2 regions of the Clostridium chromiireducens genome follow, and region 1 is predicted to be linked to the other one. Evidence: a T-box and tRNA genes for the amino acid it is inferred to sense, from the RefSeq annotation. Region 1 holds a T-box; the other holds one or more tRNA genes.
The links. A T-box is a leader RNA that pairs with one kind of tRNA and senses whether it is charged. The one in region 1 lies ahead of tyrS (tyrosine--tRNA ligase), so its partner is inferred to be a tRNA-Tyr.

Region 1 (15,182 bases):
TTAAATGTATTTATAATCGCTGGTTTTAATCTTCCTCTTATACTAACAGTATTGATGGAAACAGAAACAGTAACTAAAGAAAGATTAAATGATATTATTGAGGAATGTAGAAGTCAAATGAATTTGGTGGAGATTGGTGTAAGCGATAAAAATAATGAAAGTGATGAAGACTTTTTAGAAGGTTAAATAAATGGAGGTATGAAAAAATGATAGTAGCATTAAGAGTAGATGATAGATTAATTCATGGACAGATCGCAATGGCATGGTCAAAGGATCTTGGAATTAAGGGAATTGTTGTGGCAAATGATTCAGCTGCAAAGGATGAAATGCAGAAGATGACATTAAAAATGGCAGTGCCATCTAATATTAAATTATTGGTGAAATCTGTTGAGGAGGCTATAGTAGTACTTAATAATCCTAAAGCAGCAAACATGAGGATTTTAGTATTAACAAGAAATATTAAAGATGCTTTGAAAATTCATGAGAATACTGAAGGAATAGAATATATGAATATAGGTAATGTAGGAAGATTTGATGGAATTGATGCATCCGAAAAAACAACAATAAGTCCAACAGTTATGCTTACAAAAGATGAAATCGATTCTTTGAAAAAACTTATTGAAATTGAGCCTAATACAAGTCTTCAGGTGGTTCCTTCAGATGAAATGAAACCAATGAAAGAAATTATTGAAAAGATGAGCTTATAATATTGATAAGAAGGGGGAATAAAAATGGTAGTACAAGCGATTTTAGTAGCACTTTCTGTTTTTGTATGTGTTGGAGGTGCTGAACTGGCAGGTTTCACTATGCTTAACAGACCTATTGTTATAGGTCCTTTAGTAGGACTTCTGCTTGGAGATTTACACACAGGTGTTTTAATAGGAGCAGCTCTTGAAGCTGTATTTATGGGAGTAGTTAATATCGGAGGTGCACAGGCAGCTGAACCTGGTATTGCTACTGCGGTAGGAGTAGCTTTTTCAATTATGCTTGGAAAGGGATCTGAAATTGCCCTGACCTTAGCGATACCAATTGGTATTTTAGGTCTTCAAGTTAAGAATATTTTATATATCTTTTTAGTTGGTTTCTTCGCCCCTGTTTTTGATAAACTTGCTGCAAAGGGAGAAGATGGGAAAATGACAGTCTTACATTTTGGACTTTGGACTGTTAACTGGTTTTTGTATTCATTAGTTGCATTCTTTGGTATTCTTGTAGGATCTGATGCGGTTAAAGCTTTATTAGATTCAATTCCTCATTTTATATTAAATGGTTTAACAATATGTGGAAACTTATTGCCTGCAGTTGGTATGGCAATGTTATTAAGACTCCTTTGGAATAATAAGATAGCTGTATTTTATTTCTTAGGCTTTGTAGTTGTTGCATACTTTAAATTACCTCTTGTTGCTCTTGCAGCTATTGGAATAATAATTGCAGTTGTTATTGCATCCAATGATTATAAGATAAGTAAATTAGCTAAAGCCGGTGTTAGTCAAAATGTTCAGATAACTGATAGTGAAGAGGAGGATTTTTTCGATGAGTAATAATTTTATTAAAGATATTCCGGTAGAAGAAAGAAAATTGCTTAGAAAGACATTTTGGAGATCATTTACATTGTATTCTTCAGTAAGTCCTGCAAAGCAAGGAGCTTCGGGTTTTTGTTATTCAATGATGCCTTTTATCAATAAATTTTATACAGATTCAAAGGATAAAAAAGAGGCGTTGGTACGTAATATGTCATACTTCAATACAACTATTCCTGTATCTACGTTTATAATGGGACTTACAGCTTCTATGGAAAAAGAAAACAGTATGCGTAAAGATTTTGATACTACATCTATTAATGCAGTAAAGTCAAGTTTAATGGGACCAATGGCAGGTATTGGAGATTCTATTTTCTGGGGAGTTATAAGAGTTATAGCAGCAGGGATTGCTGTTAGCATGGGTCAGTCTGGAAATATTCTTGCACCAATTGTATTCTTACTTCTATTTAATATTCCATCTATAGCTGTGAAATATTATGGAACATTTTTAGGTTATAGTTTGGGATCAAAATATATAGAAAAATTGTATTCTAGCGGATTAATCAATATATTAACTAAGGCTGCAAGTATAGTAGGTTTAATAATGGTAGGAGGTATGACTAGTCAGATGGTAACCTTTAAGACCACTATTGAATTAAAAATGGGTGGTGCATCTGTGCTTAAGCTTCAAGAAATGCTGGATCAAATATTCATAGGTATTATACCTCTAGGTATAACACTTCTATGCTTCTATTTACTTCAAAAGAAGAAAATAAGTATAAATATTTTATTAATTGGTGTTATTATACTAGGAATTTTAATTTCTGCATTAGGTATTGCATAATTTAATTTTAAAGCAGGGAGAGTTATTATGAGTAATTGGTGGAAAAAAGCAGTAGTTTATCAAATATATCCGAGAAGTTTTAAAGATTCCAATGGGGATGGATATGGCGATTTAAATGGTATAATAGAGAAATTAGATTATTTGAAGAATTTGGGGATCGATGTCCTATGGATAAGCCCTGTTTATGAGTCTCCTCAAGATGATAATGGCTATGATATCAGCGATTATAGAAAGATATATAAAAAATTTGGAACTAATTCTGATATGGAAAATCTAATTGAACAAGCACACAACAGAGGAATTAAAATAGTAATGGATTTAGTTGCAAACCATACTTCTGATGAACATTTTTGGTTTGAAGAGAGTAAAAAATCAAATGATAATCCATACAGTGACTATTATTTTTGGCTTGATCCTAAAGCAGATGGAAGCGAACCAAATAATTGGGGTTCCAGTTTCTGCGGTTCAGCCTGGGAATACTCAGAGGAAAGGAAGCAGTATTATCTCCATTATTATACAAAAAAACAGCCGGATTTAAATTGGGAAAATCCTAAAGTGCGTCAGGAAGTGTATGATTTAATGAAATTTTGGATGGATAAAGGAGTAGATGGATGGCGTATGGATGTAATTGCCTCCATATCTAAATATACTGATTTCCCAGATTATCCCGATAAACCAGAACAAAAATATATTACAGGCTTTATGCATGCTAACGGGCCAAGACTTCATGAATATCTGCAGGAAATGAACACAGAAGTTTTATCAAAATATGACTGCATGACTGTTGGAGAAGCACCTGGATCTGACTCAGAAATTGCTAGACTATTTGTAGATCCGGAAAGAAAAGAACTAAATATGATTATTACCTTTGAACATATGAACCTTGATAGAATTCCAAATTCTCAAAATAGAAAATGGGCTGTAAAGGATCTAGATCTTAAGGATTTAAAACGTGTTTTGTCTAATTGGCAAGTAAAATTACTAGATCACGGCTGGAATGCTCTTTACTTTGAAAATCATGATCAGCCTAGAATTATTTCACGCTGGGGAAATGATACAAATTACCGTAAAGAATGTGCAAAAGCTTTCGCAACTATACTTCATGGTATGCAGGGAACGCCTTATATTTATCAAGGAGAAGAAATCGGAATGGTAAATGCTCATTATAAGCTTGAAGAATATGATGATGTAGAAATTCATAATGCATATAGAGAATTAGTACAGAAAAACAAGTCTATTTCAAAAGAAGATTTTATGACTGCAGTTTGGAAGAAAAGCCGTGATAATGCTAGAACACCAATGCAATGGGATAGCTCCCAAAATGGAGGCTTTACAACAGGCAGACCGTGGATTAAAGTAAATCCACGTTATTCTGAAATTAATGTAGAAGAAGCATTGAAAGATGATGATTCTATTTTCTATTATTATCAGAAATTAATTAAGCTGCGTCATGAAGAACAAATTCTTACAGATGGTACATTTAAGCTTCATTTGGCAGATCATCCAAGTTTATATGTTTATGAACGAGCACTGGATGATGAAAAATGGCTTATTGTGGCTAATTTTTCAGAAGAAGAGACATCAATAGATGTTATTGAAGCATATATTTATGAAAAGTGGGAGAAAGTTATTAGCAATTATCAGGAAATATGTGTAAATATGCATTTAAGACCATATGAGGCGTTTATTATTAAAAGTGTTAAATAGTAAAAGTAAGTAATTAAATGGAAAATAAAAATTTATTTATTACGGCTAGAGAAACTGTTTTGAAACAGTTTCTCTAGCATATTTATCCCCAAAGCAGCTTTTATTCCATGGGAAAATTATAATATTTATTATAAAATAAATTAAGATGGAAGGAGGATACCGAGATGCAGGCAAAAGATAAAGTTTATGATATGATGAAAAAAATGTGTGGGGGAGAGGTGCAAATTAGTGCAGTGGAATTGTCAGAAGCATTACATTTAAGTCGTCAAGTAGTTAGTCATTACCTTAACCGCTTACTTGAGGAGAATTTGGTTCAAAAAACAAATTCAAGACCTGTATATTGGAGTATTAACAATGCCTGTGAGACTAAAAATGAATACATAATATCAGATAATACAAATTTTGAAAGCAATAGTAAAGATATTATTACAAAGATTCATTGCCAACAGGAAATGAATGCATTTAGCGTTCTAATTGGGTGTAATGGCAGCCAAAATAATATTGTAGAACAGTGTAAAGCTGCAGTTAATTATCCTCCTATGGGATTGCCTATACTTATTACAGGTGAAAGTGGTGTTGGAAAAAGTTTTCTTGCAAAATTAATTTATCAATATGCATTAGAACAAAGGGTAATTTCCTCTAAAGCCCCTTTTGTAGTATTAAACTGTGCAGATTATGCAAATAATCCTGAACTATTGTCTGCAACATTACTAGGATATAAGAAAGGAAGTTTTACAGGGGCCAATAGTGACAAGAAAGGACTTTTAAATGAGGCTGACGGCGGGTATCTGTTTTTGGATGAAATTCATAGATTATCTTATGCTAATCAGGAAAAGCTATTTATCTTTATGGACACAGGGAAATATCGTCAATTGGGAGATAATGAATGGAAAAAATCTGATGTACGATTTATTTTTGCTACCACAGAGCGTACCGAGGAGGTATTGTTGGAGACGTTTAGACGTAGAATTGCGGTTCATATTCATATTCAAAATGTTATCAACCGTCCTTTTGTAGAGAGATTACAGATGCTTCATTTGTTCTATTATAAAGAGGCAAAAAAAATACAAAAGAATATTGTAGTAGATAAAAATGTTGTAGAGGCACTATGTTTTTCAAAACCTAAGGGAAACATTGGAACCCTTCAAAATATTATTCAAATTAGCTGTGCTAATGCTTTCACAAAGCAGAAAAACGAGCCATTTTTGAACATCACGTTAGAAGAGATTCCTAATATTTCAGATATACAGTTTAATGTCACCAGCAAAAGACTACATTCTATTAGAATACTATATAATGAGGATCTGCATCAAGTTGAAGATGAGGAGGTTTTAAAAGTAAAGGAAAAATTTCTCGTGTTTTTTCAAGAGATTTCTCGGATTTCTTATGAAAATATTGAGACTGCCAAGATAGAGATTGTAATTGCCTTTAAAAAACTAACACATTCTCTAAAAAAGAATTCAGATTTATTGTTTTCGGAACAGAATCTATTTATCAGAGAAAGCTATCTAGAAAAGTGCCAAATAATTATAGAGCGATACGGAATTCAGTGCTCAAAGGAAGAATTCAAGCTTATGTATTGTGTACTTTTAACTTTTCAGGATGATATGATACTGAAATTTGATTTATACAAAATTATAAATTTTTTAAATCTTGTATCCCCAAGAGCACACTATGTTGCTATGAAGTTAGAAGAAGCACTTGGTACAATAATAACTGGAACATGTAAATGCGTGGAAATTATTAATACTCTTTTCTTTCAAGGATATATTCTAGAAACTATTGAACTTCAAGGTTTGATTGTAGCCCATGGAAATGCCACTGCAAGTAGTATTCAATCTGTAGCAAATCAAAATTGTGGTACCTTTGTATTTGAATCTATTGATATGCCTATGGATATATCTTTAGCAGAAACTATTAAAAAAGTAAATGCCTATCTTGAAAAGGTTAATAATAGTAAAGGGGTGATTTTATTAGTTGATATGGGTTCATTAAATCAAATGTACTCATCTATTAAAAATCATTTATCGGGAGATTTACTTATTATGAATAATGTCACAACTGCAATTGCTCTAGATGTTGGTATGAAAATGATTCAGAATATATCATTTAAATACATTGCAGAGCAAGCAAAGAGTATTTATACAATCGGTGTTCAATATTTTGAAGGGATTGCACGGGGAAATAACATTATTATCTCATGTATGTCTGGACTTGGGATTTCGGATAAAATAAAAGAGATAATTAATAGAGTCATTAATTATGAAACTATGGATATTATTACGATGGATTATAAGAATTTAAAAAATCTAATTGAAGAAAACAATAAAGATAATTTTAAACATACAAAATTAATTATTACAACCTCGAATTTACCTAATATTACAAATATACCTTGGGTAAATGTTTATGATATTTTAGATGGAAAAGGTGAGAGGTGTGTATGGGAAGCGTTAAAATCTGAAATAAATGAACAGAAATTTGAAGATTTGAAAAGAGAATTTATAAAATTCTTTTCTATTGAGGGAATTGCTAGTAGATTGACATTTTTAAATCCCAATATTGTAATTAACGAAGTAGAAAATGTTATTTTTAGATATGAACATTACTATGATATGAATTTAGTTGGTTATATTAAACTTAATCTATATATGCATATTGCTTTTATGATTGAACGATTAATGACATCAGAATACCCTGAAAATGATAATAAAATAGAATGTACAAATAAAGAAAAGGAATTTTATGATGTTTCAAAGGATATTTTTGAAGAAATAGAAAAGCGATATCATATTAAATTGAGTCAGTATGAGCTATCATTGTTATATGATATATTTAAAAATATAATTTTATAGAAACTGTCGAAATAGTGTTAAGTAGAATTATTATGTATATAAAATATATTGAATTCAGGTATAGAGTTTGATAAGTAAATAAATATAATGTCCGATAACTGTTTTTGAAAAAATATACTATATGTATTTAAAAACTCTAAACTTGAAGTATTATTAATTGAGTATCAGATTTTATAAGAATTCAAGTGGATTATTAGGGGCGCTCTTGGCCTACACCAATCATGAATTTTAATATATATGATATCTTAATTTTACCATCATTACAGCAAGAATGCTTTCATATTTTTATTAAGTGGGGCTTCTTGTCGTCCTAATTATAGGAGAGGGGGATGATGTTATATTTGGCTAAGCTTAAGTTCAATAGCAAAGAGAGTTGGTTTCACTTGGAATACCAACTGCAGAAGTATTTATACCAGTTTGTTAAAAAAGATATTGACAAATTTTGATGAGAAATATAAAATAAATTTAAATTAGAATACAGTAAAGCTTTGAAGAGAAAGAGTAAAATTAACAGAGTTTTAAAGAGAGTTCCCGGATGGTGAGAGGGGCAAAACAAGCTGATTTGAATACATCTCTGAGCAGCACTCCGAAAGATAACAACCAGTAGGCAGATGTCGTTAGTTGCACACGTTATAGTGCTAGAGTATAACCAATAATTTTTGGCGTACTTGAAGAGGTTGTTATTGTGAGGTAACAATAAATTAAGGTGGTAACACGTAAGTAATGCTTTCGTCCTTTTATAAGGATGAGAGCTTTTTTGTTTTGTATCAAAACAATACTTACCAGGACATCAGTATTCTATTTTATCTATATAATTATTAAGGCGCCAATAATTATATAGTTTAATATAAGAAACATGCAAAAAAATAACCATGGCATTTTTCTTTCATTTGCCTAAGAATTAATATTAAAACAGAAATCATAAAATATAAATTATAAATTATAAATTGAAGCTAGGAGGATAAATTAAAATGATTAATATAGATGAACAAGTAAAAATTATAATGAAAGGTGTAGATGAAATAATAGGATTAGATTCCTTAAAGGAAAAGTTAATAAAATCTAATGAAAATAATAAACCTTTAATTGTTAAACTGGGATTAGATCCGAGTGCACCGGACATACATTTAGGACATACAGTCGTGCTTAGAAAAATGAAACAACTACAAGATTTAGGGCATAAGGTAATTATTATTATAGGAGATTTTACAGGAAAAATAGGTGATCCAACGGGTAAAGCCAAGGGGAGAAAAGCACTTACTACAGAGCAGGTTTTAGAAAATGCTAAAACCTATGAAGAACAAATCTTTAAAGTGTTAGATAAAGATAAAACGGAAGTAAGATTTAATAGTGAATGGTTATCTAAATTAACTTTTGAGGAAACAATTAAGCTCGCAGCTACAATGACTGTAGCAAGAATGCTGGAAAGAGAAGAATTTAAAAAGAGATATGAAAATCAAGTCCCAATTTCTGTTCATGAATTCTTTTACCCTTTGATGCAAGGGTTTGATTCAGTTTCAATAAATGCTGATATAGAGCTTGGTGGAACTGATCAAAGGTTTAATGTCCTTATGGGTAGAATGCTTCAAAAAGAATATGGTCAAGAACCACAAGCCACAATATTCATGCCATTACTTGAAGGACTTGATGGAAAAGAAAAAATGAGTAAGAGTCTTGGAAATTATATTGGAATAGATGAAAAAGCTGAAGTTATGTATGAAAAAGCAATGACAATACCTGATGAATTAATAGTAAAATACTTTAATTTAGTTACAGACATTCACCCGGATGATATTAAAGAGTTAGAAAATGATTTGAAAGATGAAAAAGTAAATCCAAGAGATATAAAAATGAAATTGGCAAAAGAAATTGTTAGGTTGTATCATGGAAAAAATGAAGCAGAAAAAGCTGAAGAAAGATTTAAAACAGTATTTCAGAAAGGTCAAATGCCTAAAGATATAGAGACTATTATCATTGAAGGGGAAAATTTTGATATTGGAGAAATTTTAGTACTAAACGGATTTGTAAAAAGCAAAAATGAATTAAGAAGGTTAGTTTCCCAAGGTGGAATCAAGATAAATAATGTTAAAGTAGATAATTTTGAGGATATAAAAATGGAAAATGAAATAGTAATTCAGATTGGAAAGAAGAAATTTGTACGATTAAAATAAACTAGGTGATCTACTTTTAAATCATATAGTATTTGTTTGCACAGCAAAATCACAAAAAAAGAAAGCTTATCAATAATAGATGATTTAGTTCCGATTTTTACAATTTTTGTTTATATAGATGGAGTAATATAATACTCAAGAAAGGCAAAGAGGTCTAGCTTCAATGAAGAAGTTAGACCTTTTTTTATAAAATATAATTATTTTTTAGGAGGTAAAGGTAACATGAGCGAAACAAAAATTGATTTTTTATATTTAAATGAAGAAGACATGATTAAAGCTGGAGTTAAAGAAATGGCTGGATGCGTAGAAGCCATGGAAGAAATGTTCAAGTTATTAAAAATGGGAGATTATCGTATGGGTGGTCCTAATGGAAATTCACACGGAGTTATGATGGTTTTCCCTGAAGAATCACCATTTCCTAATATGCCTAAAGATGGTCCAGACAGAAGATTTATGGCAATGCCTGCCTACTTAGGTGGTAAGTTCGATATGGCTGGAATGAAGTGGTATGGATCAAACGTAGAAAATAGAACTAAAGGACTTCCAAGATCAATACTTATGCTTACCTTAAATGATAAGGATACAGGAGCTCCTATTGCATATATGTCAGCGAATATCTTAAGTGCTTATAGAACAGGTGCAGTTCCTGGTGTTGGTGTGAAATATTTTGCTAAAGAAGATTCAAAGGTTGTCGGAATTATTGGACCAGGGGTTATGAGTAAAACAGCATTTGCAGCGACTATGGCTGTTAGATCGGAAATTGAAACTGTAAAAATTAAAGGAAGAAGTAAAAAATCAATTGATGGATTTATAAAGTATCTTAATGAAGATTATCCACAAATTAAAGATATCATTGTTGTGGACACAATAGAAGATGCTGTTAGAGATTGTGATATTGTACATATTGCAACATCAAGTCCAACGGGTGATATAAATGAATATCCATATATAAATGAAGAATGGATTAAGCCGGGTGCAGTACTCTGTTGTCCAGCAGCAGCAAGATTTGATGATGATTTTATTTTAAATAGAGCAAGAACTGTTACAGATAATATTCAATTATATGAAGCTTGGGAAGAAGAAATGGAATTTCCAGCATATAATTCTATTCCAATTCCAGCAGTACACTGTATGGACTTAATTGAAGAAGGCAAAATGAGTAAAGACAAAATTGATGATTTAGGAGATGTATTAATTGGTAAAGTGCCAGTACATCGCAAGGAAGATGAAATTGTTATTTATTCAGTTGGTGGTATGCCAGTAGAAGATGTTGCATGGGGGACTATAGTTTATAGAAATGCTATTGAAAAAGGAATAGGGACTAAGCTAAATCTTTGGGATGAGCCACAATTAGCTTAAGTTTAATTATTACAGTTGAAAGGAGATCTTTATATGAGAATTGAAAAGCATCCAATTTTAGGCGCGCCTAATAAAGGACGTTTAGTGAATTTTGAATTTGATGGGAAAGCATTTGAAGGATATGAAGGAGAACCAATAGCAGCAGCACTAAGAGCTGCTGGCGTATTAGTTCATAGACATACTAAAAAAGGTTCACCAAGAGGTATATTCTGTGCTATTGGAAGATGTACAGACTGCGTAATGGTAGTTGATGGTAAGCCAAATGTAAGAACTTGTGTAACACCTCTTGTAGAAGGTATGAAGGTTCAAACGCAATATGGCGTTTCATCTCAAAAAGAAGCATAAAAATTTTTAGGAAAGGATAGGTATTCGTATGAAAAGATATGATTGTATTGTTGTTGGAGCAGGGCCAGCGGGTCTTTCAGCAGCTATAGAAGCAGCAAAAAGAGGACTAAAGGTTGTTGTATTTGATGAAAATTCTAAGCCTGGCGGACAACTATTTAAGCAAATACACAAGTTCTTTGGATCAAAAGAGCATAGAGCAAAAATTAGAGGTTTTAAAATAGGTGAGGAGCTTTTACAGGAAGCAAATGATGCAGGAGTAGAAGTTGTTTTAAATGCTATAGTTATTGGTCTTTATTTAGATAAAGAAGTTACTGTAAAAATAGATGATGAAGTTATTCATTATAAGGGCGATGCAGTAATAATTGCAACAGGTGCATCTGAAAATATGGTTACCTTCGATGGATGGACACTTCCAGGAGTAATTGGTGCAGGTGCAGCCCAAACTATGATGAATCTTCACGGAGTACAACCAGGAAAGAAAATTCTTATGCTTGGCAGCGGAAATGTTGGAGTAGTTGTAGGATATCAACTTATACAATCAGGCTGTGAAGTGGTTGCAATAGTCGATGCGGCACCTAGAATCGGAGGATATGGTGTTCACGCTGCAAAGGTAGCTAGATGCGGAGTTCCTTTCTATTTGTCTCATACAATTATTAAAGCGGAAGGTGAGGAATGTGTAACAGGAGTTACTATTGGTGAAGTTGATGGTAATTGGCAGATAATACCTGGAACAGAAAAGCATTTTGATGTGGATACTATATGCCTTGCAGTAGGACTTTCTCCTATGTCCCAGCTTACTAAAATGGCTGGCTGCATTATGGAGGAGAATCCTAAAAAGGGTGGCTATGTTCCTGTTTGCGATGAATATGGTGAGACTTCAATTAAAGGAATATTTGCAGCAGGTGATGTTTCAGGAATTGAAGAAGCAAGTTCGGCCATGATAGAAGGAAGAATTGCAGGGGTAGCAGCCTCTTATAGATTAGGATTTATTGAGAAAAAAGAATTAGAAGAAAAGGCAGAGGAATTGGAAAAGGCATTATCTAGTTTAAGACAAGGTATGTTTGGTCCAGAAAATAAAGGAAAAGATATTGATAAGACAGATGAAGGCTTTGAGGTCTCAAAGAATCTTCTTAAGAAAGGATATTTAACTGATGAAGAAGTTATAAAATATCCAGGGGTTAAGTCTATGAAGGGAGTACATCCAGTTATAGAATGTTCACAAAATATTCCTTGTAATCCATGTCAAGATGCGTGCCATAAAAACTGTATTAAGATTGGAGTAAATATTACCTCTCTTCCAGTTGTTGATGAAGAATCAACATGTATTGGTTGTGGAATGTGTGTTGCATCTTGTTCTGGACAATCAATTTTCCTTGTGAATGAAGATTTTGAAGAAGGTTATACTTCAGTAACACTTCCTTATGAATTTTTACCGCTACCAGAAAAAGGTGCAAAAGGCATTGGTTTAGATAGAAGTGGAAAAGAAGCATGTGAAGTGGAAGTAGTAGGTGTTAAATCTGTTAAAGCTTTTGATCACACAAACTTATTAACAATAAAGGTTCCGAATGAAATGGGAATGAAAGTAAGATTCTTTAAGCAGGCATAGGAGGTAAGATTATGAGTAAAGTAAATGATAGATCAAGAGATATAGGTGAATTTATTTCGCAGCCTGATGATGACATGATAATCTGCCGCTGTGAAGAAATTACAAAGGGTGAAATACGAAAAGCAGTACATGATGGTATGTTTACCATAACTGAAATTAGAAGATATTTAAGAACAGGTATGGGCCTTTGTCAGGGACAAACCTGCGGTAAATTGGTTAAGGGGATTGTGGCAAGAGAGCTTAAAATATCACCTTTAGAATTAGAGCCAGCAGTATCGCGTGCACCTATGAGACCTATAGAAATGGAAGTCTTCGGAAATGAACAAGTAGGAGGTAAATAGCATGAAAAATAGTGCAGATGTAATAATTATTGGAAGTGGTGTAATTGGAAATGCAGCAGCATACTACTTATCAAAAAAAGGCCATTCTGTTATTGTCCTCGATAAAGGTGACAGTATTGGAGATGGAGGTTCAACAAGAAATGGTGGAGGAGTTCGTCAATCAGGGCGTGATAAGAGAGAACTTCCACTTGCTATGTATGGTATAAAAAATCTTTGGCCAAATCTTTCAGAAGAATTAGGAGTCGATGTAGAATATTATCAAGAAGGTAATTTAAGATTAGGTAAAACAGTAGAGCATATGAAGATATTAACTAATCTTGCAAAGAATGCTCAGGATTGTGGGCTTGAGGTGAACATAATCTCTGGAGATGAAGTAAGAGAAATTAATCCATATCTTTCAGAGGAAGTTATAGGTGCAAGCTGGTGTCCTACTGATGGACACGCTAATCCTTTGACTACAACTTTAGGTTTTTATCATAAAGCAAGAGAATTAGGTGCTCGTTTTATCACAGGAGAAGAAGTTATTGAAATTAGAAAAATAAAAGGAAAAGCTAGGCAGGTAGTAACTAAGGATAATGTATATGAAGGAAATCATATAATTCTTGCAGCAGGCTATGAAAGCCGAAAAATAGCTGCTACAGTTGGGATAGATATTCCAATGAATCAAGTTCTGCTAGAAGTTCTTGTTACAGAAGCTCAAAAGCCAATGTTCTACCAAATGCTTGGTACTGCTGAAGCGGATTTTTATGGGCATCAAAGTAAACACGGTTCCTTTGTATTTGGTGGTGCATCAGGTTATGAAGCGCTTAATAAGGATAATGGAACACCAACTACAGCAAGTATTACAGCTTCATGTATATGTAGAGGAATAATGAAGTATTTTCCAGATTTAAAAGATGCCAAGATAGTTCGTACTTGGGCAGGCTGGATAGATGATTGTAAAGATCATGTACCTGTGATAAGTCAGGTAGAAGAAGCTCCTGGACTTATACTTGCCTGTGCATTTTGTGGACACGGATTTGGAATCTCTCCAACAGTAGGTATGCTATTATCAGAAATGGTAGAAGGAAATGGAACTACTCTTGATATAAGTGCCTTCCGTTATGATAGGTTTAAAGCTAAGATTTAGATATTAAATAGTCAAAGATTAATTTATAAAATATAAGTTTAATTTTTTTATTATGAGATTTTTTATAAATAATATCAAAGAAGGAGAATTAATATGGATTTAACGAGAACAAATTATTCATCAGGTGCTCCATTGGAAGAAAAAACAGGATATTCTAGAATGGTAAAGGTAGGTCCATTTGTTTATATCGGAGGTACTACTTCTGTACAACCAGATGGCACAGTCTATGGTGAGGGTAGTGCTTATGAGCAGACAAAATATATTTTAGAAAAGCTAGTGAAATTGTTAGAGAAATCGGGTTCTAAAAAAGAAGAAGTTATTAGAATAAAAGGCTATACAACTGATATGAAGTATGGAGCTGAAATTGCAAGAGCTTATTCAGAGATTTTTCATGATATCAAACCGCTTTTTACAATGGTTGGTACTACTATGCTTAATAGGCCTTCTCAGTTAATTGAAATAGAAATGGATGCAGTAATTATAACTAATGAACAATAAGAGAGCTTAGGAATACTAAAGAAAATACCAAGTCCAAATGGCCAAGGAGATCGACTTGGCTATTTTTTTACAATAATTTATTTGATGAATATATATATGCCATGATTAACAATTGATAAATACAACTTAAATCATTACAGAATTTTTCAAAATGTAGAATAATATATAGAATTAAGAATAAATTTATTCCTACATAACCATGAAAAATGTATTCTCAATGTAAAATAAATAATGTATAGTTGATATAAATATCTGTTTTTGAAATTTATTAGATATATGTTAAGCGATTGATAATTATTGAAGGAATTCTTTGAAAAATTTTCAAAAATGTTTAATGGTAGATGAAAGTTAATCAGAATTTATATATGTGAGTTTCGATTAAATTTATACTTTTTAAAAGATAATTTTACAAATTCAAGGAAGTTTAATTTATGTGAGAAAAGAAGTGGAGTGGAGGAAATATGGTGGGAGAAACAAAAGGAAATATTATTAGGCCTAAGCAGCCATACTTTGTAATGACTACATCTCATTATTATAAGGCAGTTATAATGAATTATGGAATTTCTCATTTCTACTGCTTCCAAAAAGAAGATATTATAGAAAGACCTTTTATTGCGGTACCAGATGGATGTATTGACATCTTATTCTGTTGTGATGATAAGGCTCCATATGCACATATATGTGGAACAGTTCTTCGTCCAACATTAACCCATAATAGTGAAAATAAATATTTCTTTGGAGTAAGATTTTTACCAGGAAGTCCATTTGAATTTAAAAATATCACCATGTCAGATTTGGTAGAACAGGAAA
Region 2 (15,182 bases), on a different contig from region 1:
TTGCTTTAACAGGACTTACTATGGCAGAGTATTTTAGAGATAAGGGTCAAGATGTGTTACTATTTATTGATAACATATTTAGATATACTCAAGCAGGTTCTGAGGTTTCGGCATTACTTGGAAGAATACCTTCAGCGGTTGGATACCAACCAACACTTGCGACTGAAATGGGTGCCCTTCAAGAAAGAATTACATCAACTGTCAATGGATCTATTACATCAGTTCAAGCGGTATATGTTCCTGCCGATGATTTAACAGACCCAGCACCAGCGACCACATTCTCGCATCTAGATGCAACAACAGTTTTATCTAGAGGTATAGCTGAGCTTGGTATATATCCAGCGGTTGATCCTTTAGAATCTACATCAAGAATTCTTGATCCAAGAATAGTTGGAGAAGAACACTATGATGTAGCTGCTGGTGTTAAGCGTGTTCTTGCAAAATACAAAGAGCTACAAGATATTATAGCAATCTTAGGTGTTGATGAATTATCTGATGAAGATAAGGCAGTTGTAGCAAGAGCAAGAAGAATACAAAGATTCTTATCACAACCATTTACAGTTGCTGAGCAATTTACTGGAATGCAAGGGAAATATGTTCCGGTAAAGGAAACTGTAAAAGGATTTAGAGAAATTCTTGAGGGTAAATATGATGATTTACCAGAATCTGCATTCTTATTTGCAGGTTCTATAGAAGAAGTTATAGAAAAAGCAAAAAGTATAGGATAAAGGGGATGAGCAATTATGGCTAATACCTTTTTACTAAAAATCATTACGCCTGACCGTGAAGTTTACAGTGGAGAAATTGAGAAAGTTTCTTTAAAAAGTGCAGACGGTGGCTTTGAAGTTTATGCTAATCATGCAAGTATGATAGCAAGTACTATACCTTGTATTGCAAGATTTAAAGATGCTCAAGGCGTTGATAATGAGTTATTCATTTCAAAGGCACTTGCTCAAGTTAGCAATAATCAAATGATAATTTGCAGTGATGCTGCTGAATTCGAGGAAGATATTGATACAGCAAGAGCAGAAGATGCCAAGGTAAGAGCAGAAAATAGATTGAGAGAAGCTGGTTTATACAACAAGGAGAGAGCAGAATCAGCTTTGCTTAGAGCAAAACAAAGATTAATATTAACAAACACTAAGAAATAGGTTTGTGAATTTAAAGTGCAACATGTGCAGTGTGGATGAAAATCTATATTAAACATGTGCACTTTATTTTTTTATTCTATATATTGACAATCTATCACAAAATTTTAATAAGTTTATATTATATATATATAGCTGGATAGAAAAGGGAATAAAAATTAGAAGATTGGCCATAATTTAAGAAAGATAAAGTGAAGCTTTTTAGGTGGAGTTTTACACTCCTACTGAATTTAGTTGAACTAATTCAGGACCGTGCAACCGTTATTAAAGAGTATTACGGATGCTAGCTATTGGATAAATGAGGGGGATTAGATATGAATATAAGACTAAGTATAATCGCTTTTATATTATTATCTTTTTTAAATATAGGAGCTATTTCTAAGAATATGAGTGATACGGATAATTCATTTAGCATTATAGAAAATAATATTTCATGTGTAAGTGAATTTGAAGAAAATGGTGTGAAATTTCAATATAAAACTAAAGAAACAATTGATATAGAGCGCTTTAGAATAAAAGAATGCCTAACTAAAGACATAAAGGGATTATATAAGGAACTTGGAGAAAATGAATTTGAAATTATTAATGAAGATTTAAGCGCAAGTGTGAAGTTGTGGAGTGATACTCAATACAATTTTGTCGAGATTATATTGATAAATAAAAATTCTAAGTATTCAGCCACTGATTTGAAAAATATTGTTCATAAATTAGATGATCACAAATTAAAGGATATACAATATTTTTTATATTATGAAGGAAAAATCGATGATATAGATAATGAAAATTTAATAAGTAAGTTCATTAGTGAGAATAACCTACAAGATATAAAAACTACAAATATTAATAATGGTTATGTAGGAACCGGATATCTAAATAATAAAGATAGAATTAATTTTGCACAAGTCAAATATAATACTGGTTCACATATAATAATTGGTACGCCAATAATATTTGCAACATATTAAGACATATTGAGAACTTTTCAATATGATTGTTTATTTTGTTTCATTTAATGTAAGTAAGTTTTAATTACAATTTGATGTAAGGAAAATATCTTAATGCGTTAATGATACAAAGTATAAATCATTTGGATAGTCATTTCAAATGCTTAACAATTCATTATGGAGGATAATATGGAGAAAATAGTGGTTAAAGGTGTAAAGGAACTTAAGGGTGAAGTGAATATAAGCTGTGCTAAAAATTCAATTTTACCTATAATTGCAGCAACTATATTGTGCCCAGAGCCTATAGTTATTGAGGATACACCTAAATTAGAAGATGTTGATGTTATATGTAAACTATTAAGTGAATTAAATTGTGATGTTAATATTTCAAATGTAAACAATAGATTAACTATAGATACAAAGAATATAGTAGAGATGGATGCAAATACAGAACTTATGAGGAAGATGAGAGCATCATTCTTGATTATGGGGCCTATGCTTGCCAGATTTGGATATTGCAAGCTATCACTACCAGGTGGATGTAACATAGGAAGTAGACCAATCGATTTACATCTTAAGGGGTTTAAGTTACTTGGAGCTGACATTATAATGGGGCATGGTTTTGTAGAAGTGAAGGCGAAAAAAATGATTGGAAGCAGAATATATCTAGATTTTCCTTCAGTTGGTGCAACAGAAAATATCATGATGGCATCGGTGTTTGCCGAGGGTACCACTATAATAGAAAATGCAGCAGAAGAGCCGGAAATTTGGGATTTAGCACAATTCTTAAATAAAATGGGTGCTAAAATAAAGGGAGCTGGATTTGGAAAAATAACTATAGAAGGAATAAAAAGCTTGAAGGGAATAAGCTATAGGCCTATATGTGATCGAATAGAAGCAGGAACTTTTATGATAGCTGCTGCTATTACAAATAGTAAGCTAAAGATTAATGGAGTAAATGAAGAACATTTAAGACCTGTGATAGAAAAACTAAAAGAATGCGGAGTTAAGTTTAGTGAATATATAAATAATTCAGTAATTGTGGATGGAAGAGCCACTAAGAAACCTCTAGACATAAAAACACTTCCATACCCTGGATTTCCAACTGACATGCAGGCACAGATGATGAGCTTATTATCAATTGTTGAAGGTGTAAGTGTTATTACAGAAACAGTTTTTGAAAATAGATTTATGCATGTAGCAGAACTTCAAAGAATGGGGGCTAATATAAAAATCGATGGGAGGACAGCTATAATTGAAGGAGCACAAAAATTGACGGGATGTGAGGTTAAGGCAACGGACTTAAGAGCAGGGGCAGCATTGATTTTAGGAGGTTTGGTAGCGGAAGGAGAAACTGAAATAAGTGATATCTACCATATTGACAGAGGATATGTTGAAATTGAAGAAAAATTTAGAAGACTAGGAGCAGAAATTTACAGGATAAATGTTTAAATATGAAAGATTGCAAGAGGCTATCTTATTTTTAGATAGTCTTTTTTATGTTTAAATTTAGGGTGAAGTGGAATGCATAAAAGTTAACATAATTATAAAAGTTAAACATATACTTTATAGTGCAGGCTTTAGGAGGATAAGTTATGAAAATAATTAATGTAAAAACTAAAAATATTAAGATAGATAGCAGTGTGAAGACAATCGGTGTCATGACCGTGTTTATTGTTATTATATTAGTAGTACTGCCTTTAATTTTTCTTGGCACTGGAAAGGGAATTAACAGTGAATTTAGTTTGGACAATAATGATATAGTAAAGAATTCAAACATAGTTTTTCCTGTTGATGGGAAAGTTAAGCTTTACCGTAAGTCGGAAGATAGAGTTGAGGAATTAGATTTGGAAGATTATATAATGGGAGTTGTAGCAAGTGAAGTCCCAGCTAGCTTTGAAGAAGAAGCGTTAAAGGCTCAGGCAGTTGCAGCAAGAACATTTTATATGAATAAAAGGAATAATCCAGATAAAGACTCTAAAGCAAAAGGAGCAGAAGTTTGTGATACTATAAATTGTCAAGTTTACATGAGTAAAGAAGAAAGAGTATCTAAATGGGGGAAAAGTCAAGCAGAGAGCAACTGGGAAAGGATAAGAGAGTCAGTTTTAGATACAAAGGGTCAAGTTCTTACTTATGATGGGAAAGTGTTAGAATATCCTCAATTTTTTGCAACCAGTTCAGGTAAAACAGAAGATGCTAAAGATGTATTCTCAGTTGATGTACCATATTTAAAATCTGAAGAAAGCAAAGGTGAGGAAATTGCTCCAAAGTATAAAACAACTATAAAAATTCCGGTGAGTGAATTTGTAAATAAAGTAACTGGAAGATATACAAACTCAAATATTAAGAAAGATAATTTATTATCTCAAATTAAGATAGAAAGTTATACTGAGGGTGGTAGCGTAAAGGAAATAAAGGTGGGGAACACTACCATAAAAGGGACTGAGTTTAGGGAGCTATTTGATTTAAATTCAACAAATTTTAAGCTGAGTTTTGAGAATAATGTAGTATCTGTGAATTGTACAGGCTATGGTCATGGCGTTGGTATGAGTCAGTGGGGAGCAAATGTCATGGCTAAAAATGGTTCTGCATATGAGGAAATTCTTAAGCATTACTATAATGGAGTAAAAATTCAAGAAATAGAATATAAATGACATGGAATTATTTCAAGATACAGTGAACTAAGTTTGGAAAATATTAATATGGAAGAAATATTTGTAATTAATTTTAAATATTACAAATATTTCTTCTTTTTTTGTTTAAAGAATAAGAAGAAGGACATAATCTAGCTAACACTAAATTTTATTGGAAATTATAATGGAGTGCTATATGAAGCAGCGAATAATAATCCCTATAAATTTAGTTGAACTTATACATGAAAGAGGTGAAAGTCTAGGATTTGGTAGTTATAAATTATAGCTTATGAGTTATGAGTTCATAATTATTAGTACTAGGTAAATGTTCGCGGTCTATTATTGAAAATTTTAAAAAATGAAAAATAAAATGTAATAAAAGTGCTTGGTTATGTATTATTTTTCATAAAAAGGGAACTATAACAATAGGAGGTGTTCATATTGAACAAAAATTTAAAAGAGAAATTCAGAAATTTGATTAGGAAGGAGGGATTTTACATCGCTTTATTCCTTTGTCTTTGCATAATAGTTACAGTTGGAACTATTTCTTATAAAATGCTGAGCAATAGAAGTGAAGTTAATAAGACTGAAGATATTAATAAAGAATTAACATTGAACTCAGACGACAGTGGAAAAACAGTTAATGAAGTTCAGAATGCTGAGAGAGTTGATAATTCTTCAAGTAATAAAAATACAACTGATAAGACAAAGACAGAAAAAGCAGCTACGGTAGCTACAAATAATACAGTGAGTTTTGTGAATCCTTTAGATGGTGTTGAGAGCAGAAAATATACTTATCCAGCACCGGTAAAAGTAGAAGAAGGTATTTTTAGAACTATTAGAGGTGTAAACTTAGAAGCTAAAATAGGCACAGATGTTAAAGCGGCAGCCGATGGAGTAGTAGAGCTTGTAGATAATTCAGGAGTAGAAGAAGGTGTAGTTGTAGAAATTAAACATGCAAATGGATTGAGAACAAGATATGGTAATCTTGATGCCAATGTTTTAGTAAAAAAAGGTAGTAAGGTTACAGCAAATCAAGTCATCGCGAAAGTTGGAGAAACTGCAAAGGTATTTAGTAAAGATTCATTTGGAGAGTTTTTAAATTTACAAGTAATTGATGCTAATGGAGAACAAGTTAATCCAGAAAAATATTTTAAATTAAAATCTAAATAATATTTTATGAAAACAAAATATTAGTCATTCATTAATTCAAAATGAATGACTAATACAAAATGTGAGATTATGTAATTTATAAAAGTATTTAATTAAAGGAAGTGGTATTTTGAAAGATTATATTGAGGAAAGAGTCTTAGATGTAGCAAAGTATATTATTGATTCAAAAGCTACAATAAGAAAAACTGCCAAAGTTTTTGGAGTAAGTAAAAGTACGATTCATAAAGATATGACAGAAAGACTTTTAAAAATTAATCCAGAAATAGCACAAGAAACTCATTCAATTCTAGAATTGAATAAAGCTGAGAGACATATTAGAGGTGGAAAAGCCACTCAAATGAAATATAAAATTATTGAATCTTAATAAGATTAAGTCTATAATATATTATTAGTAGAATTATGTAAACATAGGTATTAATATGTATTATAGGAGTGAATAAGAGATGTGCTTTTGGAGAACAGGGATAGACCTTGCGATTGACTTAGGAACAGCAACTGTACTAGTTTATGTAAAGGGTAAAGGGGTGATATTAAAAGAGCCTTCTGTTGTAGCTATAAATAAAAATAATAATAAATTGTTGGCTATTGGTGAAGAAGCTAGAAAAATGATAGGAAGAACCCCCGGAAATATAGTTGCAGTAAGACCGTTAAGAGATGGTGTTATTTCAGATTATGACATAACACAAAAGATGCTAAAAGAATTTATTAGGAAAGCATGTGGAAAAAGAGGTATTAGGGCTCCTAAAGTAATTGTTTGCGTACCATCTCAAGCTACAGAAGTAGAGAAGAGAGCTGTAATTGATGCAGCTATGAATTCAGGAGCAAAAACAGTTCATTTAATAGAGGAACCGTTAGCAGCTGCTATTGGAGCAGGGCTAGATATTACAAAGCCTAATGGATGCATGGTAGTAGATATTGGAGGAGGGACTTGCGATATCGCTGTAATTTCACTGGGTGGAGTAGTAGAAAGAGAATCAATAAAAGTGGCTGGAGATAAATTTGATGATGCTATAATAAAGTATGTGCGAAATGAATATAAGTTAATGATAGGTGAAAAGACAGCCGAGGATTTAAAAATTAATATTGGTTCAGCATTTAAGAATTCTAGAAATCTATCATGTATGATGAAAGGTAGAAATCTTATCACAGGATTACCAGACGAAGTAGAAATTACAACAGAAGAGATAAGAAATGCAATAAAAGAACCTGTAGAAATAATAGTTGACACAGTAAAAAAAGTGTTAGAAAAAACACCACCTGAATTGGCTTCAGATATAATCGAACGAGGAATATTAATGACCGGTGGAGGTGCGTTAATACACGGATTAGATAAGCTTATAGAATTTAAGACAGGAGTAGCGGCAATGGTTGCTGAAGATTCTGTAGAGTGTGTCGCTAAAGGAACTGGTAAAGTACTTAGTTACATAGACAAGTTGGATGGAGATGTAAACTCTCAGCAAATAGTGCTTATAGAATAGCAGAAAAATAACAGTCAAAATAAGTAATTTTGGCTGTTATTTTTTATGAAATTTTAAATGGTTGGGAATTGCCCGCGATTTAAGTTATAGGCTTCCATAAAAATTCTGGATATAATCTTAGCCATATCCATAATAAAAGAAAGTCTTATACTGCGAGAAAAGAAGAATTCGGCATTGTCGCTAGAGTCAACAATACCAATAACTGATGCAATTCCGACTTCTGGAAGCTCCTTGCCCACGCCTTTACCTGGATGTATTGCGTAATTTCTTATGCGAATTTCACCTATGTCGTCTTCATCACCCAAACAAGCATCAACGCCAATAATAGATGCATCAGGATGATTGGATTGTATTTCACTTAAGCGTTCATCTATATTTAAGGCGTGAATTGGAGAAGATAAGGTACCATAAACAGGTAGGGGGAAGAAATTCTCAGTTAGTATAGTTCCAACTAATGGACCAAGACAATCTCCAATGCATTTATCAGTACCAATGCAAACTATTACCGTATTTTCGGTGATATAATTTTTAATTTCTAAAGTTAGATTGTAATTAAATTTAAGATTAATATCTGGTTTCATCAAGAATATATACCCCCTTTATAGATATATATGAGGAATAGAAAGAAGATAGTATAAAAAAAATATAAATGGTAATTAATAGTAATAAAGGAGGTATTTATGAAGAAGTATTTAATAGGTTTATTTTTATTTATCACAGTAATAATGAATATTTATTTAGTATTTTACTGGGAACCACAGGGTCAAATGAGTGCAAAAAAAGAAGATGTTGAAACGGTGGTGTCATATACAAAATCAATATATAAAGTAAATAAAGGAAAAATATTGGAACAATTATCACCTGAAAATAAGAAAGAATTAGAACAAATAATGAAAAAACTATCAGCACTAGATATGGGAAGAATAAAAGAATATTATGAAGAACCTGATGAGGAAAAAGGAGTAATAAATGCTTTTAAGCTTTTAAAGAAGAGACTTTCGAGTGAGGATTACAATAAACTGGAACAACTAAGCTCTTCATTTTTAGATATAAAGAGAATAAATGAAAAAATAAAAAAATAATTAGATTACTATGTTAAATGGAAGTATGATGTAGAAATATGAAGTAATCCGGGGATAATTTCGCTAAAAAGAGTAATTATAGAGTTGAAATAAAATCACTTTGCAGATATACTAATCATTGTTGATTAGCAATACGACAAGTGCAACAAACAAAACAATATGGAGGAATTCCCGAGTGGCCAAAGGGGGCAGACTGTAAATCTGTTACGTTTCGTTTCGATGGTTCGAATCCATCTTCCTCCACCATTAAGATGGGCGCATAGCTCAGCTGGGAGAGCACCTGCCTTACAAGCAGGGGGTCACAGGTTCGAGCCCTGTTGTGCCCACCATCTTAAAAAATATAATCAAATAAACATGCTGGCATGGCTCAACGGTAGAGCAGCTGACTTGTAATCAGCAGGTTGTAGGTTCGATTCCTATTGCCAGCTCCAACAAAATAATATGGAGGAATTCCCGAGTGGCCAAAGGGGGCAGACTGTAAATCTGTTACGTTTCGTTTCGATGGTTCGAATCCATCTTCCTCCACCATTAAGATGGGCGCATAGCTCAGCTGGGAGAGCACCTGCCTTACAAGCAGGGGGTCACAGGTTCGAGCCCTGTTGTGCCCACCATCTTAAAAAATATAATCAAATAAACATGCTGGCATGGCTCAACGGTAGAGCAGCTGACTTGTAATCAGCAGGTTGTAGGTTCGATTCCTATTGCCAGCTCCAACAAAATAATATGGAGGAATTCCCGAGTGGCCAAAGGGGGCAGACTGTAAATCTGTTACGTTTCGTTTCGATGGTTCGAATCCATCTTCCTCCACCAAAAAGAATAAACATAGTTTATTCTTTTTTATTGAATATTAGCATAATAATAGATAGTTATAATATTGACTAATTATGGATGCTATGATAAAATATTTTTGAAAATTAAATTATGTAACTCTTATCAAGAGAGGTGGAGGGATAGGGCCCTGTGAAACCCGGCAACCTGTATTAATATAAGGTGCCAATTCCTGTAGATATTTCTACAAGATAAGAAAATGATTGTTAAAATCGCGCTCTTCTTATCGAAGAGCTTTTTTTATTTATCTGATGTCTAGCAACTGTAATGCTCCTAATCCCTATTAAGATTGTTGCTAACAGTGGAACGACCCTAGACGAGGCACCCCTTGAAGGTATAACTTCAACTAAGATTCAGATGAAGAATAAGCTCCACCTGAATCAAGTTTCACTTGATATAATTAAGTTTACGCATGCTTAATTATTAAAGTAAAAAATATTAGAAATCAATGGAGAAGAGTAATTTAATTTGGTTTATATTGTATTTAAAATATAATAAGTAGATATAAGTTTTTTAAAATAAAATAATATATGTATAAAATAAAATGATACATATATAAGTGAAGGAGAGAACAAAATGAGAAGATTATTTACTTCAGAATCAGTTACAGAAGGGCATCCAGATAAAATGTGTGACCAAATCTCTGATGCTATATTAGATGCTATTTTGACACAAGATCCACTTGCTAGAGTTGCTTGTGAAACATGCACTACTACAGGTATGGTTATGGTAATGGGAGAAATAACAACAAATTGTTATGTTGATATTCCAAAGGTAGTTAGACAAACAGTAAGAGAAATTGGATATGATAGAGCAAAATTCGGATTTGACTGTGATACTTGCTCAGTTATCACATCAATAGATGAACAATCAGCCGATATTGCAATGGGTGTTGATGAAGCTTTTGAATCAAGAAAAGGTGAAAAAGATGCAGTAGAGGCAGTTGGAGCTGGAGACCAAGGTATGATGTTTGGTTTTGCGACTAATGAAACAGAGGATTTTATGCCGCTTCCAGTATACATGGCTCATAAATTATCAAGAAGACTTACAGAAGTAAGAAAAGATGGTACTTTAAATTATTTAAGACCAGATGGTAAAACTCAAGTTACTGTTGAATATGAAGATAATGTACCTAAGAGAATAGATACTATAGTTATATCAACACAACATGATGAGAAAGTAACTTTAGAACAAATTCAAGAAGATCTTAAAAAGTATGTTATAGACGCTGTTGTTCCAGCAGAGTTATTAGATAGTGAAACTAGATATTTCATTAACCCAACAGGTAGATTTGTTGTTGGAGGCCCTCAAGGAGATTCAGGGTTAACAGGAAGAAAGATAATAGTTGATACATACGGTGGTTATGGTAGACACGGTGGCGGAGCTTTCTCTGGAAAAGATCCAACTAAGGTAGACAGATCAGCTGCTTATGCTGCAAGATGGGTAGCTAAGAATTTAGTTGCTGCAGGTGTTGCTGATAAACTTGAAATTCAATTAGCTTATGCAATTGGTGTTGCTAAACCAGTTTCAATTGAAGTGGAAACTTTTGGAACAGGAAAGATTGATGAAGATAAGATTGTTGAAATAGTGGAAAAAGTTTTTGATTTAAGACCAGGAGCTATAATTAGAGATCTTGACTTAAGAAGACCTATTTATAGACAAACAGCTGCTTATGGACATTTCGGTAGAAATGATCTTAATCTACCATGGGAACAATTAAATAAAGCTGAAGAAATAAAAAAATATATCTAAGCTTTAATTGTTACTAATTAAAGCGTAATTTAAATCACTAGAGTAACTTAAAAATAGTATAGATGTATTTATTAGCTGTCTTAAATTTATTTAGGACAGCTTTATTGCGTAATGAATTTTTAATTTTATTAAGAATTAGTTAATGTATGCTGTTGTTAGATATCTTTGAGACCGTCACTTTCAAATAAGTCTAATATTCATAAGAAATTATTATATTAGAATAATATTAACAAATTAATAGTGTTAAACTATTGTGCAATTTATTTGTGATATAATAAAAAAAGAAATAAATCTAAAGTTAAATTTTATTCTTAGCAGTTTAAATAAACATAAAAAGTTTGGAGAGATTCTATGGAAGTTCTAAATGGTTTTGTAGAAAGCATTGTATTTAAAAGTGAGGATACTGGTTATGTAGTTTGTAGGATTAGGAATGAGAAAAATTTAATTAATGCTGTTGGAACTGTTCCGTTTTTGAAGGAAGGACAGAATGTAAAATTAACAGGATACTGGACAGTGCATAAGCAGTTTGGTAATCAATTTAATATTCAAGATTATGAAGAACTTCTTCCAAACTCATTAGATGGAATAGAGAAATACTTGAGTGCTGGAATAATACATGGAATTGGACCTGTAACAGCTAAGAAGATAATAGAAAAGTTTGGTGAAGAAACTTTAGATATCATGGAAAATCATATCGAAAGGCTTACGGAAATAGAAGGCATAGGCGAAAAAAAATTTCAAATAATATATGAATCTTATATAGAACAACAAGGCTTAAAAGATATAATACTATATTTTCATAAACATGGCGTTACTAATAACCAATGCATGAAGATTTATAAGAAATTTGGACCAAATGCAAGACATATAGTAGCAGATAATCCTTATATACTATGTGATGAAATATCCGGTATTGGATTTAAGACGGCAGATAGAATTGCAATGAGTATAGGAATTGAAGGCAGTTCAGATTTTAGAATACAAAGCTGCATTAAATATGTAATGAATCAATTTTGTGGTGCAGGTAACACATTTATGCCGAAGGATAATATAATAGAGGAATGTGAAAGAAATTTATTAATATCTAAGGAAGTAATCGAGAAGAACATATATGATATGTCGGCGCAGCAAAAAATTATTGTTGAAAATGTAAATGGAATTGAAGTGGGTTTTTTACTCCAGTACTATTATTGTGAGCTAGGTGTGACAAGTAAAATAATTACTTTAGGGTTGCAACAAATACAAACTATAAATTCTGACATTGATTTTGAAATTGATGTATTTGAAAAGGAACAAAATATAAAATTTGCAGAGTCACAGAGGGAAGCGATTAGTGGAGCTTTTAATAACGGTATAGAAATAATAACAGGAGGTCCTGGAACCGGTAAGACAACAATAATAAAAGCTATAATACATATTTATGAGAATAATGGGATGAAGGTAATACTTGGAGCACCCACAGGAAGAGCTGCTAAAAGAATGACTGAATCAACAGGAAGGGAAGCTAAAACAATACATAGATTATTAGAAATGGGGATCGCGGAAGATGATGAATCGGTCTTTGAGAAAGGAGAATCATCACCTCTAGATTGCGATGTGATAATCATTGATGAGGCATCTATGATTGATATAATGCTAATGCAAAATTTACTAAAAGCTATTAATTTAGGAACAAGATTAATAATTGTAGGAGATGTAGATCAATTGCCGTCTGTTGGGCCAGGAAACGTATTAAAGGATCTTATAGAAAGTGAATATATAAAGGTTGTAAGATTAAAAGAAATCTTTAGGCAGGGGTCAGAAAGTCTGATTGTAGTAAATGCACATAGGATAAATCAAGGTGAGATGCCATTATTAAATCAAAAGGATAAAGATTTTTTCTTTATTAATGAAGAAAATCAAGAAAGAATAGCTAATACAATAATGGATTTAATGAATAGGAGACTTCCTAAGTTTAATAAATCATGGGATAAATTAAAAGATATGCAGGTATTAACGCCTATGAGAAAAGGGGTGCTCGGAGTAACTAACTTAAATACTATTCTTCAAGAAATGTTTAATTCACCATCAAAAGATAAAAAAGAAAAGACTTCTCGAGATATAATTTTTAGAGAAGGAGATAAAGTTATGCAGACTAAGAACAACTATACTTTAAAATGGGTTAGAGTTAGTGGTTATGGTGAAAGTGAAGGTGTTGGTGTATTTAATGGTGATTTGGGATTTATAGAGAGTATAGATGATGAGAGAAAAACTCTTACCATTATATTTGATGAGGAAAGAAAAGTAATTTACGATTTTAATTTTTTAGATGAATTAGATTTAGCATATGCAACTACAATACATAAAAGTCAGGGAAGCGAATTTAAAGTTGTAATAATGCCAGTGTTTATGGGTTCACCTTTTTTGATGAACCGTAATTTACTCTATACGGGGATCACAAGAGCTAAACAATTAGTAGTTGTTGTTGGATTTCAAAAAGCATTAATGTATATGATTAATAATACAAATAGCATAGAAAGATATTCGGCATTAAAACATAGAATTAAAGATATAATAACTAAAGATGAGTTTGAAAATTAATTGAAGGGAGATAGGTGTATGAGGAATGTATCTAAAGTAACAGAAGAAGATTTGAAATACGCATTTGATAAAATAGAGTATTGGTATAAGAAAAATATCAAATTTCTAACAATTGTTACAGTTCCGTTTAATACATCATGTATTTTTTCAAATATAATATGTAAGCTTGCCCAAAACAATAATAAAGTATTATATGTTTGGGGAAAGAATGGAGAGAATAGAGAACTTGTTAACATTGTAAGAGAACTTAATTCAAATATAACTCATTCTTATATTGAAAAGGGGCATTCGAACTCAGATTTTACATTTATTCATTATAGCAACTTGATGAAGGTTAAAGAACATTATGATTTGGTGATTTTTGATGACATTACATACTTTTCTAATTTAAGTAATGTAACTGTAAGAGATATGCTTGAAATTTGTGCAAGTTTGGGCAAAAGAGTGCTGATATATAGTATAGAAAAATTGGCTCTAGTTGGTGAGAAGCTTGAGCTTGTAGCATATAACTACAAAAAACCTTTTGTGGAACCTAGAATATTAACAACTAGAATAGATCTAAATTTAGATATTCCATTTACTCTTTATGACTATTTTAAGTGGTTCAGAGAAAGCAATCATAAAGTAGTTATTTATGTACCAAACAGAGAAAAACTTAGCATAGTATATGATTATTTTTCTAATAAATTAAAGCTTCAAGACGTGAAGGTAATAAAAGTATCAGAGAAGGATGAAATGAAGAGATGTGAAAAGGTATCAAAATATAAAGATAAGGCAATATTTGTAATAACCAATAAAATAGAGGAGTTACTTGAATATTGCTATATGGATGATGCAGTAATATTATTTTCTGATAATGAGAGATATACGTATAAGAAACTACTATATGTATGTGGACAAATAAGAAATGTAAATCTTAAATTACCTGAGGTTTTATTAGTTTCAAATGAGGTATCAGATGATATGGAAAGAGCAAAAAGTATGGCAAGAGATTTCAATAAAAAAGTATGGGAGAAACGCTTAATAGAATTATAAGAAATTTGTGGGAAGGACTAATTGAAGTAATATATCCAAGAGAAAATTATTGCATTATATGTAGAGATGATGATTGTTTTGGAATTTGTGAAAATTGTAGAAAAGATATAAAAAGAATAAAGAATTTATATCAAGATAAAATAATAAGCTACGGTTATTATGGTGGAGTATTAAAGGAGTTAATATTAAAGTTTAAATATAAGAACAATTTTACGGCGGGGGATATACTAACAGAGCTGCTTGAAGAATATATTATTAATAATTTTAACTACAAGGAATACATAATAACATATATACCTCTATCAAAAAAATCAAAAAAGGTAAGAGGATTTAATCAATGCGAATATATGGCTAAAAAGATATCTAGAGATTTATCAATTAGAAGTTTAGAGATATTAATTAAAAGTAAGGAAACAAAAGAACAGAAAACATTAAAAAAGGAAGAAAGATACGAAAATATAAAAAATGCTTTTAATGTAAAAAGAGGAATAAAATTAAAGGGATGTAATATTATACTAATAGATGATGT

Region 2: it has a tRNA-Tyr gene. The T-box ahead of tyrS (tyrosine--tRNA ligase) is inferred to sense a tRNA for this amino acid. The anticodon was not compared.

Annotation. Positions count from the first base shown of each region.
Region 1 covers NZ_QXDJ01000008.1:172,332-187,513, forward strand. Annotated here, with positions in the region: gene D2A34_RS24095 (PTS sugar transporter subunit IIA) at 1-186, shown strand, start outside; gene D2A34_RS24100 (PTS sugar transporter subunit IIB) at 207-707, shown strand; gene D2A34_RS24105 (PTS mannose/fructose/sorbose/N-acetylgalactosamine transporter subunit IIC) at 732-1,538, shown strand; gene D2A34_RS24110 (PTS system mannose/fructose/sorbose family transporter subunit IID) at 1,531-2,361, shown strand; gene D2A34_RS24115 (glycoside hydrolase family 13 protein) at 2,389-4,068, shown strand; gene D2A34_RS24120 (sigma 54-interacting transcriptional regulator) at 4,233-6,923, shown strand; T-box leader at 7,403-7,663, shown strand; gene tyrS (tyrosine--tRNA ligase) at 7,895-9,094, shown strand; gene D2A34_RS24130 (ornithine cyclodeaminase family protein) at 9,317-10,453, shown strand; gene D2A34_RS24135 ((2Fe-2S)-binding protein) at 10,487-10,798, shown strand; gene D2A34_RS24140 (FAD-dependent oxidoreductase) at 10,827-12,404, shown strand; gene D2A34_RS24145 ((2Fe-2S)-binding protein) at 12,416-12,745, shown strand; gene D2A34_RS24150 (NAD(P)/FAD-dependent oxidoreductase) at 12,747-13,874, shown strand; gene D2A34_RS24155 (Rid family hydrolase) at 13,968-14,372, shown strand; gene D2A34_RS24160 (helix-turn-helix domain-containing protein) at 14,834-15,182, shown strand, end outside.
Region 2 covers NZ_QXDJ01000007.1:63,580-78,761, forward strand. Annotated here, with positions in the region: gene atpD (F0F1 ATP synthase subunit beta) at 1-728, shown strand, start outside; gene atpC (ATP synthase F1 subunit epsilon) at 744-1,151, shown strand; gene D2A34_RS22360 (hypothetical protein) at 1,463-2,113, shown strand; gene murA (UDP-N-acetylglucosamine 1-carboxyvinyltransferase) at 2,282-3,544, shown strand; gene spoIID (stage II sporulation protein D) at 3,688-4,746, shown strand; gene D2A34_RS22375 (M23 family metallopeptidase) at 5,167-5,898, shown strand; gene spoIIID (sporulation transcriptional regulator SpoIIID) at 6,008-6,262, shown strand; gene mreB (rod shape-determining protein) at 6,342-7,376, shown strand; gene yyaC (spore protease YyaC) at 7,430-7,960, opposite strand; gene D2A34_RS22395 (hypothetical protein) at 8,057-8,458, shown strand; tRNA gene D2A34_RS22400 (tRNA-Tyr) at 8,620-8,704, shown strand; tRNA gene D2A34_RS22405 (tRNA-Val) at 8,712-8,787, shown strand; tRNA gene D2A34_RS22410 (tRNA-Thr) at 8,815-8,889, shown strand; tRNA gene D2A34_RS22415 (tRNA-Tyr) at 8,902-8,986, shown strand; tRNA gene D2A34_RS22420 (tRNA-Val) at 8,994-9,069, shown strand; tRNA gene D2A34_RS22425 (tRNA-Thr) at 9,097-9,171, shown strand; tRNA gene D2A34_RS22430 (tRNA-Tyr) at 9,184-9,268, shown strand; SAM riboswitch class I at 9,386-9,484, shown strand; gene metK (methionine adenosyltransferase) at 9,863-11,038, shown strand; gene recD2 (SF1B family DNA helicase RecD2) at 11,390-13,618, shown strand; gene D2A34_RS22445 (hypothetical protein) at 13,637-14,653, shown strand; gene D2A34_RS22450 (ComF family protein) at 14,626-15,182, shown strand, end outside.